One region of the Polaromonas sp. P1_F1 genome, then DNA from elsewhere that is predicted to be linked to it. Evidence: predicted binding sites of a transcription regulator. Region 1 holds the regulator's gene; the other holds the start of a gene.
What was found. Region 1 encodes HrcA, which represses chaperone genes, less so after heat shock. Its sites were predicted from a motif close to TTAGCACTCNNNNNNNNNGAGTGCTAA; they were not measured.

Region 1 (7,112 bases):
CCCTTCGGTACCAACATCGAGTTCCAGATGCGCACCGAAGCCATGCATGTGGTGGCGGAATCCGGGGTCGCGGCGCACTGGCTCTACAAGGCCACCGACCCGGATGGCGACGCTTCGCAGCGGCTGGGGACACAGTGGCTGCAATCGCTGCTCGACATCCAGCAGGAAACACGCGATGCGGCCGAGTTCTGGGATCACGTCAAGATTGACCTGTTTCCCGAGGCGGTCTATGTGTTCACGCCGAAAAGCCAGATCATGGCCATGCCGCGCGGCGCGACCATCGTGGACTTTGCTTACGCCATTCACAGTGACGTGGGGCACCGGGCCGTGGCGGCCAAAGTCAACGGCGAGCAGGTGCCACTTCGCTCAGAGCTGCATAACGGCGACGTGATCGAAATCATCACGGCGTCGGTCTCCAGCCCCAACCCCGGCTGGCTGGGATTTGTACGCACGGGGAAAGCCCGCTCCAAAATACGCCACCACCTGAAAACCATGGCGCTGTCCGAGTCGCAAGACCTGGGCGAAAAAATGCTCGCGCAGGCGCTGCGTGCCGAGGGCATCGAACGCGAACGCCTCCCCGACGACGATGAAGCCCACCACGCCACCTGGGAAAAGATCCTGCGTTTTACCGGCAACCGGTCACGTGCCGATCTGCTAACCGACATCGGGCTGGGCAAACGGATCGCCAGCATGGTGGCCAAGCGCATCGTCACCCTGCTTGCCGAAACCGGTGAAAAACCCAATGCCCTGCTCATGAGCCGTGAGCGCTACACCGCCCATGAGTCTGTGTCGCAAGGCGCGCTGGTGATCGATGGGAGTGAAGGCGCCTCCGTGCAGTTTGCCCCCTGTTGCCGCCCGATTCCTGGCGACGGCATCGTGGGCTACCTGGGCCGCGGTGAAGGTCTGGTGATACATACTGATGACTGCGCTGTCGCCAAGCGACTGCAGCACCGTGACAGCGAGCGTTTTATCGCCGTGGACTGGTCCGACGAGCCTGTGCGGACGTTTGAAACAAACCTCTTGGTCACCGTCTCCAATGGGAAAGGGGTCCTGGCGCGAGTGGCGGCTGCATTGGCCAGTGCCGAGGCGGACATTACCCATGTCGACATGGGCCAGGAGCCTTCGCATGACGCCACGGACCTGCGCTTCGGCGTGGCCGTGCGCGACCGCATCCACCTGGCTTCCGCCTTGCGCAGCGTGAAGCGCACACCTTCCGTACTGCGGGTGCAACGCGCCAAATCGTCCGGCTAATCCGCTGTCGATTTGTCCGGTGCGGGATAGTCCACTTTCAGTACCTCGAGCGCCTGTACACCCTGCGGAGTCATGAGACTTACTTCATCGCCAACACGCGATTTGAGCAGCGCTCTGGCGACAGGTGATATCCAGCTGATTTGTCCTTGGGCGCTGTTGGCTTCGTCAATGCCGAGAATGGTCACGACTCGCTCGACTCCTTCGCCATCGGCGTAGGCAACTGTCGCGCCGAAAAAAACCTGGTCGCTACCGTGGTGCACCGACGGGTTGCTGATTTCCGCAATTTCCAGTCTCTGCGTCAAAAACCGGATTCGCCGGTCGATTTCCCGCAGCCGCTTTTTGCCGTAGTGGTAGTCGCCGTTCTCGGAGCGGTCTCCATTGCTGGCAGCCCAATGAACGATTTCCACCATTTTGGGACGTTCGCTGTCGATCAGGTCCAGAAGTTCGCTGCGCAGGTGTTCATAGCCCTGTGGTGTGATGTAGTTTTTGCCGCCTGCAGGCAGGGGTGCGAGCGTCGGCTCGTCGTCCTCCGGCTCGGTTTCTTTGGTAAAGGCTTTGTTCATGCTCCGGCCACCATAGCATTCATGGCTGCCGGCCGTGAATGCACCTAAAAATCTTCCATTTTCAGCACGAGGGGATTTTCAGGCGTGTAGCTCACACCCGCCACGACCAGATCAGCGGCCCGGGCGTGAATCATTTCAGCATCCTGTTCATACGCTTTTTTCAGGGAGTCCGGCCCAGGCACGGCGCCGAAGAACTCCTCCATCGCCTCGCGCGAAATCCTGACGGGAATGGTGCTGCCCGCGTACGACAAGCCAAAACTGAGCCACTCGCCGTGGTCCTCGACATTCAGTGATCCCATGTTTCTCCTCCGGAATTAGGCTTCCAGAATAGCGGAGCTCTTGTTGGACGTACAGCCCGTCCGGCGCCGCCCAGTCCCAGGAAAACCACTATCGCGATGGCAACGGTATGAAAAAGGACCCCAAAAGCGGCCCCCCGGAAAGAAAAATAGCCTAGAGGGATGAGCCTCTAAGCTATTGAAATCACTTAAGAAAGTGGTGCGGCTGGCAGGAATTGAACCCACGACCCCTTGGTTCGTAGCCAAGTACTCTATCCAACTGAGCTACAGCCGCTAAGCCTCAAATTATAGCTTATTTAAATGGTAGGGCGTGAGTGACTTGAACACTCGACCAAAGGATTATGAGTCCTCTGCTCTAACCAACTGAGCTAACGCCCCACTCAAGGGATCGATTGTAAGGGCCTACTTGCTATGGCTAAGCGCGGTGCTCACCAGCTTGGAGGTGATGTCGACAATTTGGATCATTTTTTCGTAAGGCATACGCATGGGCCCTATCACGCCCAGGGTTCCCACGACCTGTCCGTCGACTTCATAAGGGGCTGTCACCACAGACAGTTCCTGATACGGAATCACCTGGCTTTCGCCGCCGATGTAAATCCGGACTCCCTCGGCGCGGCTCGAAACATCGAGGAGCCGCATAAGTTGCGCCTTTTGCTCGAAGAGATCAAAAAGCTTGCGCAGGTTACCCATGTCACCGGAAAAGTCGCTGACGGCCAGCAGATTGCGTTCGCCGGAAATAACCACCTCGTCGCGCGACTCGATGGCCTCCGAGCTGACCTTGACCGCCGCCTGCATCAACGTGGCGATTTCACCGCGAAGGGCTTCCACCTCGTTCTTCAGGCGCTCTCTTACCTCTTCAATCGCCATGCCAGCGTAATGTGAATTGAGGAAATTGGCCGCTTCAACCAATTGGGACTGCGTGTAGTCCGCTTCGGTGAAGATGACCCGGTTTTGCACATCGCCGTCAGGCGAGACGATGATCACAAGAAAGCGTTTTTCGGACAGGCGCAGGAACTCGATATGGCGAAATACCGACGTCCGGCGTGGCGCCATGACGACACCCACGAATTGCGACAGGCTCGACAGCATGTGCGCCGCATTGCTGAGCACTTTTTGGGGTTGATCAGGTGCCAGTCGCGGCGCACCGATATGGCCCGACGACGACAAGGGGTCGCGCTGGGTGGTCAACATCGTGTCCACAAAGAGCCGGTAACCCCGCGCGGTAGGAATGCGCCCTGCCGAGGTGTGCGGGCTGACAATCAGGCCAAGCTCCTCGAGGTCGCTCATCACATTGCGTATGGTGGCCGGAGACAGTTCAAGGCCGGAAGCTTTCGAGAGCGTGCGCGAACCTACCGGCTGTCCATCGGCAATGTAGCGTTCAACGAGTGCTTTCAGCAGCAATCGGGCACGATCATCAAGCATGGTGCCATTCTACGAAGCTTCGGTTGCCATGTTGTGATGTAATTTGCCGATGAAGTCGCAATTTCGCCATGTCGCATTGATCGGCAAGTACCACGCACAAGGTTCCCGGTCAGCACTGGAGGAGATCGCACACTTCCTGGGCACCCAGGGTTGCGAGGTGGCGATCGAGCAGGACACCGCCAGCAACACCGGCCTGACCCGGTTCCCCACCCTTGACGCAGCCGGCATCGGCGCCCAATGCGACCTCGCCCTCGTCGTGGGGGGGGACGGCACCATGCTGGGTATAGGCCGGCTGCTGGCCCAATTCGGCATCCCCCTGGTGGGCATCAATCAGGGCAGGCTGGGGTTCATCACTGACATCGCCTTTGAGGACTACCAGAACACACTCATTCCCATGTTGCGTGGCGAGTATGAAGAAGATCGACGCTGGATGATGCAGGCCGAGGTCGTGCGTGACGGCAGGTGCGTCTTCAGCGCCACCGCCATGAACGACGTTGTCGTGAACCGCGGAGCGACCGCCGGCATGGTGGAACTCCGTGTGGAGGTGGATGGCCGCTTTGTGGCAAACCAGCGCGCAGATGGCCTGATCATCGCCTCGCCGACCGGCTCCACGGCCTATGCTCTTTCAGCGGGCGGGCCCTTGCTGCACCCATCGATTGCCGGCTGGGTGTTGGCGCCGATTGCACCGCATACCTTGTCCAACAGGCCCATTGTGCTGTCGGACTCGGGCGAAATTACCATTGAAATCGTCTCTGGCCGCGACGCCAGCGCCAACTTCGACATGCAGTCGCTGGCAAGTCTGTTGCATGGCGACCGCATCACCGTCAGGCGCTCCGAACACCAAATGCGTTTCCTGCACCCCAAAGGCTGGAGCTATTTCGACACGCTTCGGAGAAAGCTGCACTGGAACGAAGGCGTGGCCTGACCGGCCAGGATTCAAGTTATGAGCCTCAAAACCATATCGCTTCGCGACTTCGTCATCGTCCACAGGCTTGAGCTGGATTTGTCCGGCGGCTTTTCGGTGCTCACCGGTGAAACCGGTGCGGGCAAATCCATCCTGATTGACGCACTGCAGCTTGCTTTGGGCGCCCGAGCCGATGCCGGCGTAGTTCGCGAAGGCGCCGCACGCTGCGAAATCAGCGCAGAGTTTGACAGCCCCGCCGGCCTGGCCCCCTGGCTGGAACAAGCCGGCTTCGACAGCAGCGAAACCCTGCTGCTCAGGCGCACGATAGACGCGCAAGGTAAAAGCCGCGCCTGGATCAATGGCAGCGCGGCAACAGCCACCCAGCTCAAGGACATCGCCGACCAGCTGGTGGACATCCACGGCCAGCATGCGTGGCAAAGCCTGACCCGCCCCGACGCGGTACGCGGCTTGCTCGACTCCTATGCGGAAGTCTCTACCGGCGAGTTGTCACGCCTCTGGCAGCAATGGCGGCTCTCCCAGAAAACATTGAACGACGCGCACGAAGCGCAAGACAGCCTGCAGCGCGAACGCGAGCGGCTGGCGTGGCAAATCGGTGAACTCGACAAGCTGGCGCCCGGGGCCGCCGAATGGGACGAACTGAATGCTCAACATGGGCGGTTATCCAATGCGCAGGCACTGCGCGATGCCGTACAGGCCGCCGTCGACGCATTGCAGGAGTCCGACGAGAACGCCACCGCACTGCTGGGACGAGCCATTGCATCGTTGCAAGGCCAGGAACACATCGAACCCGAGTTCAAGGGCATCCTTGAGGTGTTAAATGGCGCTCTGGCCCAGATGGAAGATGCGGTGCATTCGCTCAACGGCTACGCACGGCACGCCGAGCTGGAACCCCAACGGCTGGCCGAACTCGACGAACGTCTTTCGCTGTGGGTCAGCCTGGCACGGCGTTACAAACGCACCCCGGTCGAACTGCCTGAATTGCTGGCCTCCTGGCGGGCTGAGCTGCACAAACTCGACGAAGCCGCCGATCTGGTTCAATTGGAAAAAAATGAAAACCAGGCACGGTCAGCCTACCTGGATGAAGCCAGCCAGGTGTCGAAGGCGCGCAGCAAAGCTGCCCCAAAACTCGCCAAAGCCATTACCCAGGCCATGCAGGGCCTCGGCATGCAGGGCGGAAAATTCGACGTGGCGCTCAACAAACTGGAGCAACCGGCCCAGCACGGGCTGGAGCAAGCCGAGTTCCTGGTAGCGGGCCATGCCGGCAGCACACCTCGCCCCGTGGGCAAGGTCGCCTCCGGCGGCGAGTTGTCGCGCATCGCGCTGGCCATCGCCGTCACCACCAGCCAGTTGGGGCAGGCGCAAACACTCATATTTGACGAGGTTGATTCGGGCGTGGGGGGGGCCGTGGCCGAAACCGTCGGACGGCTGATGAAACAGCTGGGCAAGGACCGACAGGTCATGGCTGTCACCCATCTGCCGCAGGTGGCAGCCTGTGCCGATCAGCACCTTGTAGTTGCCAAGCGAGCCGAAAACGGCACCACCCTCAGCACCGTAGACCATGTCAACGGGGAACAGCGCGTAGCTGAGATTGCCCGCATGCTGGGCGGCGAGCGGCTTTCCGGCACCACGCTGGCCCACGCCAAGGAAATGCTGGGACAGTGATGGCAGCACTGGAAATGGTTCTTATCACCGGCATGTCGGGTTCCGGAAAATCGGTTGCCCTGCATGCACTGGAAGACGCCGGTTATTACTGCGTGGACAACCTTCCACCGGAATTGCTGACGCCCTTCGTCGCACTGGAGCAGCAGCACGGCGCCCAAAAAGTTGCCATTGCCATGGACGTGCGAAGCGCAGTCTCGCTTCCCCTGGTACCCCAGCAATTGCGGCAGTTGCGCGCTTCCGGCGTGGCGGTGCAATCCCTCTTCCTGGATGCAAACACGGAAACTCTCGTGCGCCGCTTTTCCGAAACGCGCAGGCTTCACCCTCTGTCGCGCATTGACGCCTCCGACCAGCACCGGGCGTTGGTAGACGCCATAGAGCTGGAGCGGGAGTTGCTGGGTGAGATGCGCGAGCAGGCCCACGTGCTCGACACCAGCATGATCCGCTCATCACAGCTGCAAGGCTATGTGAAGTCGCTGATCTCCGCTCCCAGCACCCAGCTCACGCTGGTGTTCGAGTCCTTTGCCTTCAAGCGGGGCGTGCCGCTGGACGCGGATTACGTGTTTGACGTTCGCATGCTGCCCAACCCACACTATGAATCGGGCCTGCGCCACCTGACCGGGCTTGATGAGGCCGTGGCGAGCTATCTCAAGGCCCACACGGAAGTGGGCGACATGTTCCGTCATATCGAGCAGTTTCTCGGTCATTGGCTGCATGCGCTGGTACGTGACCACCGGAGTTATGTGACCGTGGCCATCGGCTGCACCGGCGGCCAACACCGATCCGTCTACCTTGTCGAGGAATTGGCCGCAGCTTTTGGCCAGCAGTGGCGAACGCTGAAGCGGCATCGCGAGCTCGACGCCGTTTGAGTCCAGATAAGGCTGGGCACGGCCTCATCTTCCAGTACAGCGGGCAGGCCTAAGCGTCCCGTTCCAGCAGTTTGCGTATGGGCGCGGGCAGCCCCAGTGCAGGCCATTCGGCGGGGCCGAACCACGC
Region 2 (7,112 bases), on a different contig from region 1:
TAGGGGCTTTTCCCGACATGCGGGGTATTGCCCAATTCTTCGGACGGCGCATTGTCGGCTTTGGGCTGCGCGATGGTCTTGTTGGTGCCCTCTCTGCCGTATTCCTCGGCAGATATGGCGTCAGGCTGTGCGGCTGACCCGTTCTTGCGGTCACGATCACTCTTTGGATCAATACGTTTTTTCAGGCCCATCTCGTGTCCTTCGTGTCGCTGAACGTCACGTAACAAAGCTGCCGGGATCCGCGGCGGGAAATGCGGATGCCGACATTGAGGGCATTCCCCCCCGGGAATCACGGGCAGCATGCGTTACACCAAAACCGTTGCCGGTGACGATGAACGGCCAGGCACTGCGGGATTTCCCCGCTTCCATGGCGACTTCGCGCACAGGCCGGGTTGCCCGGATTTCTGGTTCATGCAGGGGAAAGCTGTCTAGAAACATGGCGGCGCCAATGAAGGCTTTGAGTGGCTGGGCTTTGACTGTAGGTTCACGCCTGGCCACGATGCGTCAGCGGGATAGGAAATGCGTGTAGGACAAGCTCGAATCAGGCACCACTTCCCTGGTTGGAGCTTTAATTCCCGGAATTCCGGCCGCTGCTTTTTACCCACATCAGGCAACGAGGCAGGACATCAGGCTTTCGTAATCCACCGGTTTGACCAGGTGATGGTTAAACCCGGCCAGACTGGCAAGGGCTTTGTCTGTTGTCTGCCCCCAGCCAGTGAGCGCAATAAGGACCATATTTTCAGTGGCCGGCTGCTGGCGGATCAAGCGTGCTGCGTCGTACCCGTTCATGCCGGGCATTCCGATGTCCATGACGATAACGTCCGGCCTGTGAGCCTTGGCGGCGGCAACGGCGGCCAGACCGTCATACGCCGTTGTCACTGCAAAACCATCCATGCCAAGCAAAGCTCCCAAGGTATTGGCCGCGTCCACGTTGTCGTCCACCACCAGGATTTTTTTGGCGTTTCCGGACCAGGCGGGGCCCGCCACTTGCACAGGCGATATAGGATGCCCGCCCTCCAGAACCACCGGCAGCGCCAGGACGAACTCACTGCCATGACCAAGGCCTTCACTGCTGGCATGCAGAGTGCCGCCGTGCATCTCGGCAAACTGTCTGGCCAGGCTCAGACCGATTCCCAGACCGGTCGGCGCTTCGCCAGGCACGGGCGTCTGGGCAAACAGGTCAAAGATCTTTGCCAGAGAAGATGCCTCAAGCCCGATCCCGTTGTCGGCGACACGGAAAGTCACCACAGGCCCCTCGACTTCCGCGCGCAGCACGATATGCCCGCCTGGATGCGTGAACTTGGCGGCGTTGACAAGAAGGTTGGCGACGCTTTGCACCAGGCGCGCGTGATCGGCATCCAGCAGATACGGTGTGTCCGGCTCCTGCACGTCCAACCGGTGCTGCTTGCTTTCCATGGCGGAGCCGGAAATCTCCACCGCATGGTTGATCACTGATTGCAGTGTGATCTGCCCCCTTTTCAGGGTGACCTTGCCGCTGGTGATGCGGGCTACGTCCAACAGGTCATCCACCAATCGCGTCAGGTGAGCCACCTGGCGGTCCACGACATTGCGCAGCTGCGTGATCTGGTCCGAATCCGGGTAAAGATGCCTGAGGATTCCCATGGACGTACGGATCGGCGCCAGCGGATTGCGCAGTTCATGCGCAAGCGTAGCCAGGAACTCGTCCTTGCGCTTGTCGGCATCGCGCACCTGGTATTGCCTTTCGCGGGCCCGCACGGCCGAACGGGTGGCGGTAATCAGGGCAATGGTGCGCACGGGCCGCTCCACCAGCGTGACGTTACCCAGATGCTCGACCGCCCGCTGCACATCCAGCGAATCGGCGCCGCTGCGTGTCAAAAGCAGGATGGGGATGTCCGACCAGGTGGGCTGTGAGGCCACGTATTCGGCCAGTGGCCGCATGGCGGCACCACTGACAACCTCTTCCACCAGCAAGAGGGCGCCGGCACCCAGCGGGAGTTGCGTCATAAGCTCATCGCTGTTTGCACACACAATGCTGTGGATACCCACGGACCGGAGCACTTTGGCAGTCAGCGCCGCGTCCCGCCCTGTAGGTGCACAAATGACGATTCGCCGCTCCACCTATCTCGCTCCGCGGGCAGCACCCACTTCAGGATCATTGCCGATGTAGACAGGCACCCCCGTCAGAATGCCGCGGAAGCCGCGCAGGGGTGCGCCCACATGGATGCCCTTGCGGGACATGGAAAATTCGCGGATGGTGCGTTCGTGCAGGCTGCCTCGCTTTTTAAACACCGACACGGCCTGCTTGACCTCGCCGTCATGCTCGAAGTAGCGCAGCATGAGCACGTTGTCGGCCAGATAGCTGGCGTCCACCGTGGTGGACATCTGGCCGCCCAGCATGCCCTGCTGAACGCCCACCAGGATGGTTACCACACCGCGCTGGCCCAGGTACGTCAGCAGTTCGTGCAAATGCGTGGTAAGGAAGCGCTCATCCGGCATGGCGTTGAGATAGCCGTTGATGCTGTCGATGACGACGACTTTGCAGCCGCGGTCGGCAGCCTGGCACACCACCGACGCGAACTCCCCGGGGGACAGTTCGGCCGGGTCGATCTGCTGAATGCTCAGCACACCCACTTCGTAGGGTTCGCGGATTTTCATCCCCAGGCCGTCCGCCCGGTTCAACAGGTTGTTGGCCGCCTCTTCAAACAGGAACATCGCGCTGGTCTGCCCGCGCTGCGCCGCGGCAGTGACAAACTGGGCCGCCAGCGACGACTTGCCGGTGCCGGGAGGCCCGGCGATGAGGGTGCTCGTGCCCTCTTCCAGGCCGCCGCCAAGGAGGGTATCGAGCTCGGTAAGGCCGCTTTTGAGCTGCTCGCGCTTGCCCATCACCCGCGACTCGGCCGCCACCAGGCGCGGGTACACGCACAGGCCCCCGTACTGGATGTCGTAGTCATGCAGGCCGCCGCGAAAGGCAATGCCGCGGTACTTCACCACGCGCACGCGGCGCCGCTCGGCCCCATAGTCCTTCACGGACTGATCCAGCGTAATCACGCCATGGGCAATGGAGCGCACCTGAAGGTCTATGCCGGCGGCCGTGCGATCGTCGAGCAGCATCACGGTGCAGGACCGGCTGGCAAAGAATTGCTTGAGCGCCAGCACCTGGCGGCGATAGCGCAGCGGCGTATCGGCCAGCAATTGCAATTCGGAGAGGGAATCAATCACCACCCGGGTCGGTTTTCGCTCTTCAATCACGGACAGAATCATCTGTGTGGTGGTACCCATCTCCACCTCCGAAGGGTGGAACATGGTGTATTCGGCCTCCGGCATCAGCAGGTTTTCAGACGGCAGGACTTCATGAATGTGAATACCCTTCATGTTCCAGCCATGGGATTCGGCCACGCCGGTCAGCTCCGCGGCTGTTTCGGCCAGTGTGATGTACACAACGGACTCACACTGCCGGGCGCCTTCCACCAGAAATTGCAGGCCGGTGGTGGTCTTGCCGGTGCCAGGCTCACCTTCGATCAGGTAAATGCGGTCCTTGATGAGGCCGCCTCCAAGGATGTTGTCCAGGCCTGGGATGCCGGTTGAAAGGAACTGAAGCTCGGTTGAGGTCTTTGTGGTCATGGTTACAGGGATGCGGTTGTGAGCCAACATGGCACGGAAAGAACAATCCGCAACACCCCGTTAAAGAACGAAGCGGCTTGTAACACCTGGATAAATAGTAGCCAGCAGCCTCCAAAATCCCCGGTTTGCGGAGCCTGAGTTGAGCGTAGGACGACACGCCGTCCCTTCGTCTCCCGTCAGCGTTTCTCCACTCGCTCCCCCTCCGGGATGCCGCCGGACGGCCAGGGTGGGAACCCGAGAATCGATCCGGGTCACAGCTAAAGCACCAAAACAGCAGTTTTCAGCGGCGCCACCTTGAAAACAGGCCTGATTGCCTCTATGATTAGCACTCGATGGTATTGAGTGCTAACAAAGCCCAGTCAATCCACCAAGTTAACAGGCACTCACTTTTACGCGGGTGCTTTTTGATTCCCAAAACCATTGTTCTCAAACAAGGAGCTCTCATGAAACTTCGTCCTTTGCACGACCGCGTGATCGTCAAACGCGTGGAAAACGAAACCAAAACCGCTTCCGGCATCGTCATTCCTGACAGCGCCGCTGAAAAGCCTGATCAGGGCGAAGTGCTGGCCGTTGGCCCAGGCAAGAAGAACGACAAGGGCGAATTGAGCCCCGTGGGCGTGAAAGTTGGCGACCGCGTGCTGTTCGGCAAATACAGCGGCCAGACCGTCAAGGTCGACGGCGACGAACTGCTCGTCATGAAAGAAGAAGACCTGTTTGCAGTGGTCGAGAAGTAACCTCTCTTCTGCTATTTATTTGATAGCTGCTGGCGCATCTCCTACTTGGGCTAGCAGGCGATTTCATCCATAAACTTTAAGGAATCTGCATCATGGCAGCAAAAGACGTAATTTTCGGCGGCGAAGCCCGCGCACGCATGGTCGAGGGTGTGAACATCCTGGCCAACGCCGTCAAGGTAACCCTGGGCCCCAAAGGTCGTAACGTGGTTCTGGAGCGCTCGTTCGGCGCCCCCACGGTGACCAAGGACGGTGTGTCCGTCGCCAAGGAAATCGAACTGAAGGACAAGCTGCAGAACATGGGCGCGCAGATGGTCAAGGAAGTCGCTTCCAAGACCTCCGACAACGCCGGCGACGGCACCACCACCGCTACCGTTCTGGCCCAAGCCATCGTCCGCGAAGGCATGAAATACGTGGCCGCCGGCATGAACCCGATGGACCTCAAGCGCGGTATCGACAAGGCCGTGCTGGCCCTGACCGAAGAGCTCAAGAAGGCTTCCAAGCCCACCACGACTTCGAAAGAAATCGCCCAGGTCGGCTCCATCTCCGCCAACTCCGACGAATCCATCGGCAAGATCATTGCCGACGCAATGGACAAGGTTGGTAAAGAAGGCGTGATCACCGTAGAAGACGGCAAGTCCCTGCAAAATGAACTCGACGTCGTCGAAGGCATGCAGTTCGACCGCGGCTACCTCTCCCCTTACTTCATCAACAACCCTGAAAAGCAGTCCGCACTGCTGGACAACCCGTTTGTTCTGCTCTACGACAAGAAGATCAGCAACATCCGTGACCTGCTGCCCACCCTGGAGCAAGTCGCCAAGGCCGGTCGTCCGCTGCTGATCATTGCCGAAGAAGTCGAGGGCGAAGCCCTGGCAACTCTGGTGGTGAACACCCTGCGCGGCATCCTGAAGGTTGTGGCTGTGAAGGCCCCTGGCTTCGGCGACCGCCGCAAAGCCATGCTGGAAGACATCGCCTGCCTGACCGGCGGCAAGGTCATCGCTGAAGAAGTCGGCATGTCGCTCGAAAAAGTGACGCTGGCTGACCTCGGCCAAGCCAAGCGCATCGAAGTGGGCAAAGAAAACACCATCATCATCGACGGCTCCGGCGCCGCTGCCGACATCGAAGCACGCGTCAAGCAAGTGCGCGTCCAGATCGAAGAAGCGACCAGCGACTACGACCGTGAAAAACTGCAAGAGCGCGTGGCCAAGCTGGCCGGCGGTGTTGCCGTGATCAAGGTTGGCGCTGCCACCGAAGTCGAAATGAAGGAAAAGAAGGCCCGCGTGGAAGACGCGCTGCACGCTACCCGCGCTGCCGTGGAAGAAGGCATTGTGGCCGGCGGTGGCGTCGCCCTGCTGCGCGCCAAGCAAGCTGCTGGCAAGATCGCCGGCGACAATCCTGACCAGGATGCTGGTATCAAGCTGGTGCTGCGCGCCATCGAAGCCCCCCTGCGCGAAATCGTTTACAACGCAGGCGGCGAAGCCTCTGTGGTGGTCAACGCGGTTCTGGCCGGCAAGGGCAACTACGGCTTCAATGCAGCCAACGACACCTACGGCGACATGATCGAAATGGGTATCCTGGATCCCACGAAGGTCACCCGCACCGCACTGCAGAATGCAGCCTCCGTCGCATCCCTGATGCTGACGACCGAAGCCATGATTGCCGAAGCTCCGAAAGAAGAGTCCGGCGCCGGCGGCGGCATGCCAGGCGGCATGGGTGGAATGGGCGGCATGGGCGACATGGGCATGTAATGCCTGCCTGAGCTTTTCGCTCCATCAAAAAAGGGCCGCTTTCGCGGCCCTTTTTTTATTGCTCGTCCACTTTGTACGAAAAACGTTTTCACACAGCAAGGCCTTTCGTCTGCGGCGCCACAGTCTCTTCACAAAAACGGGGAGGAAGATGCTGCACGTTGGCGCCTGCCGCTACCATGATTTCTCATGAGCCACCGGATGACTTCCCTCGCCCCGTGCGATGGCGCGAATACCGCCGGCACAAACAATGACGCCATAGCAACCCGAACACATCCCGCATTCGCACTTGCCCATGAATCCCTCCCAGAAACTCTTCATAGCGGCCGCCCTGGCGGTTTCTTCCGTATACGGCTTTGCACAACAGGCAGGCACATGGTCCGTGTCGGCCGGCGTCACGCGGATTGCGCCTTCCGTGAACAGCGGCAGCCTTTCGGCGCCGTCCGGAACTGGCGTAATTCAGGGCGCGAAAGTCGACGTCAGCAACAGTTCCAGGTTAACGGCCGCCGTAAACTACATGGTCACCGACCACATCAGCCTGCACCTGCCGCTCGGTTTGGGCTTCAGGCATGACGTCAGCGGCGCAGGTGTGCTCGCTGGCGTTGGCACAGTGGCCGACACCCGGGCCTTGCCCATCACGCTGATCGCGCAATACCGGTTTCTTGATGCCGACGCCCGGTTTCGTCCTAACCTGGGTGCGGGCCTCTCCTACGTGAAGTTCTACAAGGAACGCGGCACAGCCCTGCTGACCGCGTTGACCAACCCAGGCGGTCCCGCCACAAGCGTATCCTTCAAGTCGAAATTTGCCCCCGCGTTGCAACTGGGCGGTATTTTCAACCTCGACAAAAAATGGTTTGTAGAAGCCAGCTATACCAAGACTTTCCTGAAAACCCGCGGCACGCTCAGTACCAACCAGACCATCGATGTGGGCCTTGACCCTGATTGCTTCACCTTGCAACTGGGGTACAAGTTTTAATTTCACGCTACAGGACCATCAGGATAATCGGCCAAAACGGTCGTCTGTCTGCCGCCT

Region 2: AC1DZE_RS10990 (co-chaperone GroES) is a predicted target of HrcA. The motif match lies at 3,926-3,952, and genes of this name have one in related genera.

What each region holds. Positions count from the first base shown of each region.
Region 1 is NZ_JBFUBJ010000001.1:473,409-480,520, forward strand. It holds gene AC1DZE_RS02320 (RelA/SpoT family protein) at 1-1,251, shown strand, start outside; gene greB (transcription elongation factor GreB) at 1,248-1,814, opposite strand; gene AC1DZE_RS02330 (hypothetical protein) at 1,859-2,113, opposite strand; tRNA gene AC1DZE_RS02335 (tRNA-Arg) at 2,308-2,384, opposite strand; tRNA gene AC1DZE_RS02340 (tRNA-Ile) at 2,412-2,488, opposite strand; gene hrcA (heat-inducible transcriptional repressor HrcA) at 2,513-3,532, opposite strand; gene AC1DZE_RS02350 (NAD kinase) at 3,582-4,457, shown strand; gene recN (DNA repair protein RecN) at 4,476-6,119, shown strand; gene rapZ (RNase adapter RapZ) at 6,119-6,985, shown strand; gene mutY (A/G-specific adenine glycosylase) at 7,035-7,112, opposite strand, start outside.
Region 2 is NZ_JBFUBJ010000003.1:342,452-349,563, forward strand. It holds gene AC1DZE_RS10970 (hypothetical protein) at 1-191, opposite strand, end outside; gene AC1DZE_RS10975 (hypothetical protein) at 301-432, shown strand; gene AC1DZE_RS10980 (hybrid sensor histidine kinase/response regulator) at 607-1,986, opposite strand; gene AC1DZE_RS10985 (ATPase domain-containing protein) at 2,101-3,603, opposite strand; gene AC1DZE_RS10990 (co-chaperone GroES) at 4,047-4,337, shown strand; gene groL (chaperonin GroEL) at 4,430-6,082, shown strand; gene AC1DZE_RS11000 (OmpW/AlkL family protein) at 6,375-7,055, shown strand; gene AC1DZE_RS11005 (AraC family transcriptional regulator) at 7,074-7,112, opposite strand, start outside.